2 regions of the Halomonas sp. KO116 genome follow, and region 1 is predicted to be linked to the other one. Evidence: predicted binding sites of a transcription regulator. Region 1 holds the regulator's gene; the other holds the start of a gene.

Region 1 (4,386 bases):
TGGGCGACCTGATTGATCGTTTGGATGCCCGGTTTGGCCTTTCGTCCTCTGCCGATCGCGATTACGCGATTGAAATAGACCCACGCGAAGCGGATGTATTTACGCTGCGCCACCTGCAATCGCTCGGTTTCAATCGCATCAGTTTAGGCGTGCAGGACTTAAGCCCGCTGGTGCAGAAAGCCATTAACCGTATTCAGCCACGAGTACTCACCGAGACGCTGATGGATGAAGCACACCGGCTGGGCTTTCGTTCGCTCAATCTCGATTTAATATACGGCTTGCCCTTTCAGACTGAAAAAAGCTTTGCAGACACCCTGCGTCAAGTGATCGAGTTAAATCCCGCACGGCTTTCTGTGTTTAACTACGCCCACATGCCCGAGCGCTTTGCCCCCCAGCGGCGGATTAACGTCGATGACCTGCCGGGTAGCGAAGAGAAGCTGGCAATTCTGCGCACCACGATAGAGATGCTCACCGCGGCTGGCTACGTACATATCGGGATGGATCACTTTGCCCGGCCTGACGATAGCCTGGCCATTGCCCAGCGCGACGGCTCGCTACAGCGCAACTTCCAAGGCTACTCCAGTCACGCCCAATGCGATTTAATCGGGCTTGGCGTTTCGGCGATTTCGCGCATTGATGACGTCTACGCGCAGAACCCGAGCGATCTGGCAAGCTACGAGGCGGCGTTGGATCAGGGCCAACTCGCCACTGTACGCGGCGTGCGGTTGAGCGACGACGACCTCATCCGTCGAGACGTGATTGAGCGGCTGATGTGCGATATGGGCATTGACCTGGCTGCGGTCAGCCAGCGCTGGAACATCGATGCCCCCCGCTATTTTGCCCCCGCGCTGGAGCGTTTACAGAGCGCCGAGCAAGATGGCCTACTGACCCGTAGTGGTGATCAACTTAGCGCCACGTCCATGGGTCGTCTGCTGGTGCGCCATTTAGCCATGGCGTTCGATACCCATCTTTCTGGGCAAATAGGGCAGCGCTACTCTAAGATTGTTTAATCACCTTATTGTAGGCATGCTAACGCCATCACAATAAGTAAGAATTTGCTAATTTTACCCTGACCCACTCAAGGAGCACCGCATGTTGGAACCTATGAGCAGCCGACGCTCGCTACTCCACGAAGCGCGCTGCCAAACCTGCAGCCTTAGCTCGCTGTGCCTGCCGCTTGCCCTTGAGTTGGACGATATGGGCCAGTTCGATGCCATTATTCGTCGTCGCGCACCGCTGAAAAAAGGCGAACCACTATTTCGCCAAAGCGATACTTTTACCAGCGTTTACGCGGTACGTTCGGGCAGTTTGAAACAAGTCACCTCAGAGGGAAACGGCAGCGAGCAACTGACCAATTTCTACCTCCCGAGCGAACTAGTGGGGTTGGACGGGATTGATGAGGAGCACTATCCAGGTAGCGTGATTGCCCTGGAAACGACCACCGTTTGCGAGATTCCCTTTGATCGCTTGGACTCACTCTCTGAGGAGTTGCCCGAACTGCGTGGCCAGCTGTATCGCAGCATGAGCAAAGAGTTACGCGATGACCGGCGCATGATGCGTCTGCTGTCGCGTAAAACCGCCGACCAGCGGCTGGCGAGCTTTTTGATTACCCTCTCGGATCGTTTTCGTCGCCGTGGCTACTCGCCCTACAGTTTCCGCCTTTCCATGCCCAGGGCCGATATCGGCAACTATTTGGGTTTAGCGGTGGAAACCGTCAGCCGGATTTTAAGCCGCTTCCAGCAGCAGAGCGTAATGGCGGTATCCGGGCGAGAGGTCAATATTCTTGATATGCAGCGCTTAATCACCCTCGCCGAAGAGGAGCAAAACGCTAGCTGACGTTAAATGCCTGGATACGCCCGGCCAGCAGCTCTGCCTGTTTGGCCTCTAAGCCTTCAAAATCGAAAAGGCTGCGGTCGGCCAACTGGGAAGGGGCAATATTAGTCACCGCCTTAAACATGCTCTCCAGGCGGCCGGGGAATTTTTTGTCCCACTCGGCGAGCATCTCTTTGACCACCTGGCGCTGCATATTGGGCTGCGAACCGCATAGATTGCAGGGAATAATCGGGAATTCCATCAGCCGTGAAAACTCGGCAATATCCGCCTCTTTACAGTAAGCCAACGGCCGAATGACGATATTTTTACCATCATCAGAAAGCAGCTTAGGCGGCATCGCTTTTAAGTTGCCGCCAAAGAACATATTGAGAAACAGCGTTTCAAGGATATCTTCGCGGTGGTGACCCAGGGCGATTTTATTGGCGCCAATCTCTTCAGCAAAACCATACAGCGAACCGCGGCGCAGACGTGAACAGAGCGCGCAAGTCGTTTTGCCTTCCGGGGTTTTCTCCTTCACCACCGAGTAGGTGTCGCGCTCGACAATGTGATACTCCACGCCCTGCTTATCCAGATACGCAGGCAGCACATGCTCGGGAAAACCGGGCTGTTTTTGATCCAGATTGACCGCTACCATTGAGAAATTGACCGGCGCGTTGCGCTGCAAGTTGCGCAAAATCTCCAGCATCGTATAGCTGTCTTTGCCGCCGGAGAGACAGACCATCACGCGGTCGCCTTCATTGATCATCTGGTAATCAATAATCGCATTGCCTACTTCTCGGCGCAGGCGCTTTTGCAGCTTGTTAAATTCACGTTTCTGCTTAGCATCAGCCAGCTCTGGCGAGTCTTGCTCAACATCAGCGAGGGCGGCTCCGAGGGAAGCAGGGTCAAAATGATCAAGAGATTGCATGGTATAAGCACTGCCGAGGGTGGAAGGCATTCAAGAAAAAGTGGCTGCTATTCTAACAACACTCACCGCCCTGACCCAACTACTCGTATGCAGCGCTGCCTATTACTAAGCAGCCTCCGCCATAATGCGCTGCAGGCGCATATACAGCAGCGCGCTGGAAGTGGCCTCACCTAACACACCCTGCATCCCCATCGCGGGTACTTGCCAGCACGCCAGCGCTTGAGCAAAGCTACTCGGTGCCTCTATCTCCGGGTGCAAGCGCCGCAGCTGGCGCTGATGCAGCTTTTCTACGTCGACCTGGGCATTGGGCAGCGCGAAATTCAACCGCTTTCTCAGCAACGCATTTAACGCGCCAATCCGCTGGTCTAACTGCCAGCCGACAATAGGTCGATTGCCAATAAACTCTACTAACGCATTTAAATTGTCGCGATTTGGCGCCGCCACACACCCCGCCTGACACAGCAGGTGATGGCGACGCAGCGATGCATGGTCAGCCTGCCCCGGTGCGCCTAACGTCAGCACAAAAGCACGGCTGGTACGCACCTGCTGTTGGCTAAGCACCACGGCGGCCAAACTGATCACAGGTGATGTCGGCGTAGGCGTTGATGTGCAGGCAAGCGCTACCAGCTCTTCGCCCATATAGGGCTGAAAGAGCCAGGCATAGGGAGAATCAGCACAGCGCCGCCGGTCGCTTTCGCGACGCAACAAGGTGCGTAAGGAACCGCTAAAAAGTGCCACGTGTCGATCTAACAGCCGTATTCCGCTCACGAATACTCCAAATGGTAACGATGGGAAAGCCGCTGCTTAAAGTCTTTGACAATATGCATCGCTTCACGCAATAGGTCGCGCTCAAGGGAAGAAAGATTTTGCACCACGACACGGTTAGCGCGACTGCTGTTTTGGGCGTTAGCTTCTTGAGCACCGACAGGCGTCTCCAACGCGGTTAGCTGCTGTTTAAGACGTAGCTCGGAAAACAGGGCCAACGCTTCGCCCAGGTCATCTGCAAAACGGCGATCCAATCGCCCATCGGCGGCCAGGGCATCCAAACGGTCAAACGTCGAGGTGGCTTGGATGCGCCGCTCAAGCGCCATGGTGCGCACGCCGTGAACAATGGGAAAAATACCGCCTTTCTTGATATCGATACCGTGCTGAGGCTTTTTCAGCGAGCCAAACAGCGTCAGCGGTGTGGAAAAACGTAGCGCCGTGCGCGCAAAGTACGAAAGCAACAGCTCATCACGAGAGCAGCGTTCAAATAGCTCTTCTCGTACACTGGCAAGCAGGCTGGGGTTACCGGCCACCGCATGGGCATCAAGCATGATCGCCAGCTTCATCAGGCTGTCACCATCCCGCTCGCTGGCCCATTTGGCAATATTGCTCTTCCACTGCGACACCGTGGCCACCCACTCAGGGTTTGAAACCATAATATTGCCGGGGCACGGCGGGTAGCCAAGCTGGATTAGGGTATCGGTGAGCGTTTGCATGTGGCTCAAAAGATCTGGCCACCGCGCGTCATCGGCTAAAATCAGACCATTATCCTGGTCTGTTTTTAGGATTTGCTCACCTCGCCCTTCGCTACCCATTACCATCATGCAGCTCTGGTCGCGATACTGTTCCTCTATCGTGAACTCCCAGGCCTTGCTCATGAT
Region 2 (4,386 bases), 1.2 Mb from region 1:
CGTTACTGCGCACTTAGTCTCTGGGGAGTCTGATTTTTTACTGCAGGTAGTGGTGCCTAGCTTGGCGGCTTATGAGGCGTTTCTAACGGGTACACTGCTTCGCCTACCCGGGGTGAGTGATATTCGCAGTAACTTTGCTATCCAGCCGGTGAAAGAGTACGGCACCTTACCATTAGCTAACAACAATAAGACCTAGTTGTGAAACTTGTTGATAGTGGCGCGCTCGTTTGATGCAATTTAACGCTAAACCCACGAATACCCATATGAAAAAGGTGATTAGCCAAAGCCTGGCTATTCCTCGTCACCAGTAGCCGCATAAAGTCAGCCTACAGCGGCGCTTGATTTGGGTACTGTGCGCCAGTAACGCCTTAAGATATCCGAGTTGTCATCCTGTTTTAAGTTTTCTCCTTCTGAATCCACCAAGGCTAACTGTTTCCTCTGGGGCCTAGACAATGGAGCAATGCTTGTCGTTGTCGTTGAGAAAAAAGACTCCCTCATCGTTACGTCATTTCACGACCTCGAAAAATCATATGGGCTTGATATGGATCAAGCTGCGGCCATATGCCTCGTGTTTTTAAGCGAGAAGAGGTCTATCCTCAAACAATAAGACTTAAGTTATTACGTTAGAGGAAATAGTTATGAAAAGTTCTTTAATGCCAATGGCTACCGTCATCGGAATCACGATGGCCTTAGGAGCCACACCCTCTATTGCAGACGAAGTCGAGGCCTACCGGGAAACAACGTTAGGTCTCTATGTCACGGCCATTGAGGCTCATGACCTCATGCAAGATAACGATCGTGCTGTACTTATCGACGTACGCGACCCCATTGAGATCAAGTTTACTGGCTTCGCCGAGCCCACCGATATCCATGTGCCCTGGGTGATAGCCGAGCGCGATAATTTCGATGAAGAAGCGAAGACTTGGCCAGTAGTCAAAAACGCTGACTTCGAAGAGCAAGTAAGAGCCAAAATAGAAGCGCTGGGCGTAAACAAAGAAGATCCAATCATTGTCATGTGTCGCTCCGGTGCCACCCGCAGTGCCCCCGCTGCCGATGTGATAGCCGAGATGGGATACAGCGAAGTCTATTCCATGACCGACGGTTTCGAGGGTGAAAAGCTCAAGGAGGGTAATTCCCAGGGCGTAAGAGCGCAGGATGGCTGGCGCAATTCGGGTCTTCCGTGGAGCTATGACATCAACCCTGATGTGGCATGGCGCCCTGCCCATTAACAGTCCGATATATGGGTCACTGCTTGAGCAGCAGGGCCAAGATACTGATCAAAACCAACGAGGTGACCCCATGACTATTACACATAAGACCAGCAATACGATCTTGACACTGGCAGTTGCTACTGCTGCTATCGGTTTCTCTAGTTTCTCAATGTCTGACAGCCATGGCAGAAACGGAACTGAAGATCAGGCCTTAGTTATCCTTACTAGCGACTCACTGCAGACCCAAGGCATGGCCATGATTCTATCCAACGCCATGCAGCAGCAAGGCACTCACCTGCATATACTGCTTTGTGATGCTGCTGGTGATTTGGCCGTCGGGGGATACACAAGTGCGGAAGCTATCAACACGCCACCGAGCAACCCGGCAGGCCAAGTCAAGCCGGAAGGCATGCTTAATATGCTTTTAGATAATGGCGCCACCGTGGATGTGTGTGCCATTTACCTGCCCAACAGCGAAAACGAAGAAGACGACCTTCTTGAAGGCGTGGGTGTGGCGGCACCTGGCCACATAGCGGAAATGATGCGCGATCCGTCCATTCCTGTTTACAGTTTTTGAGCACTCAAACTTAAATTAAGGAGTTAATTATGAGTCGCAACGTCGGTGGTATCGATAAAATCTTACGCATCCTGATAGGGATTGCACTGATCGTACTGGCCCTAACAGGCACTATCGGGGTGTGGGGCTGGATCGGCGTATTGCCGCTAGCCACCGGGCTATTTAACTTCTGCCCAGCTTATAAATTAATAGGCTTCACTACCTGCAAAACTAAATAGTGTCTATTAAGCAAACAAGACCATAGAAATAGCGCTTGCCATGTTTATTAGCGCAAGCGCTATTTTATATATGTGCGCTAAAAATTACCCGTGTCGCCATTCAATTGTTTAATGCTAAATGAAACTCCGTATACAGAACAAACACTTAGCCATTTAACATTAAGGGAGCATTAAGAGATATACCCTAACCCATTGACACGTATCAATTTTCACCTTTAACAAAAGGCGTAACCTAAGCGTATTCCGACCATTCGCCCATGCGAATGCCGTTTAATTCGCCAAGGAGGCGCTATGGACGCAATACGCCGTTCGCTCTTGGGTCAAATGGCACGTTTAAGCGCCGGCGCTGCGCTGATACCGTTTTCAAGCCTTGCCCAAGCTGGCATCAATCAGCAACCTGCCCGCCGTGAAGGCGATCCCACTAAACGCTACGGCATGCTTGTCGATTTACGCCAGTGCATCGGCTGCCAGGCCTGTACGGTGTCGTGTCATATCGAAAACGCTGCACCGCTGGGCCAATTCCGCACCACGGTTTCCCAGTATGAAGTACAGCACCAGGAAAGCGGCGAATTAGCCACCTTTATGCTGCCCCGGCTGTGTAACCACTGTGAAAACCCGCCCTGCGTCCCGGTTTGCCCCGTAGAAGCCACTTACCAGCAGCAGGATGGCATTGTGGTGGTCGATAGTGACCGCTGCGTGGGATGTGCCTATTGCGTTAACGCCTGCCCCTACGATGCTCGCTTTATTAACCAACGCACGCAAACCGCCGACAAGTGCACCTTCTGCGCCCATCGTCTAGAAGTCGGTCTATTGCCCGCTTGCGTTGAGAGCTGCGTAGGTGGTGCCCGCGTGATTGGGGACATGCGCGATCCTCAAAGCCAAATCAGCCGCATGATTTACGAACATCGCGATGCATTGATGGTGCTACAACCCGAAAAACACACCCTTCCTCAGGTGTTCTACCTAGGCATGGATGAGCGCTTCACCACGCGTCCTACGGCAGAACCCGTCGCGCTGGAAGTACTCGACCCCCACGGTCAGGAGATGGGCTATGAATTCCACCATTGAGCTACTGGCACCGCGCTATGACATCGCCTGGTACCCGTGGGCGGTGCAGTACTTTTTCATGATTGCGGTTTCCTACGCCAGCCTGTGGCTAGCCGCCCCAGCACTGGTATTCGGCAAAAAAGCCTGGCTGCCTACCGCGCGTCTGGCGCTAATCGCTTGCGTTAGCACTACGCTGGTAGCGCCCGTTGCGCTACTCGCGGATTTGCACCAGCCGCTGCGGTTCTGGCACTTCTACGCTTACGCCAATAGCCACTCGTGGATGTCGATTGGCAGCGTTGTTCTGCCGCTTTATTTGGTTAGCGTGCTTGGCCTTGCTTGGCTGGCATGGCGGCCCGCGCTGCAGGCGCAGCGCAGCGCACCAGGACTCAGCGGCATGCTAGCTACTTGGCTTTCACTGGGCAGTGGCATAACGCCACGAGCACTGGTCGCCGTGGTAGGTCTGGCTGCGCTGGGGCTTTCCAGCGGCATTATGCTTTACACCGGTGCGGAGCTTGCAATCGTAAAAGCCCGCCCGCTTTGGAACACCGTATGGCTACCGCCTATGCTGGCGACCACGGGGTTTATCGCCGCCTCCGGGCTGGTATTAGTGCTGAACCGGGTTAGTGGGCTTTGTTCGCAAACCGCTATACGACAGATGCTGTATGTGCTGCTAGTGACCTGTGCACTAGCAGGCTTGGTTGCAATTAGCTGGTTTTTGGATGGCGTGAATGCCCACGTAGGCTCTGTTGCCGCCGCATTGGAATCCGTGCGTCATAGCGACTCGTGGCGCAATACCGCCCTATGGGGAGGGATTACCGGCTTAGCGCTCTTTGCCGCCGTGTTGTTTTTACTGACTCGCCCTACCCTGCGCCAGAAGCACGCGCGCGGTGTCCTAACCTCTAACCAGCCAGCACTGTTTGCCTGGGCATGGTTGTTAGGCCTCGTAGCCATACACATGGGCTGGATGTTCCGCTGGGTGGTGCTGATGGATGTTCAGCATGTGGCCCGCAACAGCGCAGGCTTTCATCACTACGGCATTCCCGCGGGCTCTTCCGGTATTTTAGGCATTGTTGGCACCTTCGGCCTCTGGCTCGCCGCTATTCTACTGATTGAACTGTTTATTCCCTGGCGGCAGGCCCAACAGGGCGGCCTTATAGCAACGCCCACTCACGCTACCCAAGATGCTTCTACTCATTCTCTCACCGCGAAAAAAGGAGCGTCTAGTCATGTCTAAGTCTGCTCAAGACCCGTCACGCCGCCGTTTTCTAAAAGGCGCTGCCGTCGCCGGTGGTGCAGCCACTTTTGCCGTGGGCTATGCCGACCCTTTGGCAAA

Evidence for each region. Region 1 encodes FNR, which switches genes on or off when oxygen is low (the NO sensors DNR and NnrR bind a similar motif). Its sites were predicted from a motif close to TTGATNTANATCAA; they were not measured.
Region 2: the regulator FNR is predicted to act here: its motif matches at 2,199-2,212, upstream of dsrO (sulfate reduction electron transfer complex DsrMKJOP subunit DsrO).

Annotation. Positions count from the first base shown of each region.
Region 1 covers NZ_CP011052.1:1,162,257-1,166,642, reverse strand. The annotation lists gene hemN (oxygen-independent coproporphyrinogen III oxidase) at 1-1,010, shown strand, start outside; gene fnr (fumarate/nitrate reduction transcriptional regulator Fnr) at 1,093-1,836, shown strand; gene ttcA (tRNA 2-thiocytidine(32) synthetase TtcA) at 1,829-2,740, opposite strand; gene KO116_RS05415 (DNA polymerase III subunit epsilon) at 2,846-3,508, opposite strand; gene KO116_RS05410 (DUF294 nucleotidyltransferase-like domain-containing protein) at 3,505-4,386, opposite strand, start outside.
Region 2 covers NZ_CP011052.1:2,332,610-2,336,995, reverse strand. The annotation lists gene KO116_RS10865 (Lrp/AsnC family transcriptional regulator) at 1-196, shown strand, start outside; gene KO116_RS10860 (rhodanese-like domain-containing protein) at 639-1,229, shown strand; gene KO116_RS10855 (hypothetical protein) at 1,300-1,788, shown strand; gene KO116_RS10850 (YgaP family membrane protein) at 1,818-2,006, shown strand; gene dsrO (sulfate reduction electron transfer complex DsrMKJOP subunit DsrO) at 2,298-3,074, shown strand; gene nrfD (NrfD/PsrC family molybdoenzyme membrane anchor subunit) at 3,058-4,287, shown strand; gene KO116_RS10835 (molybdopterin dinucleotide binding domain-containing protein) at 4,280-4,386, shown strand, end outside.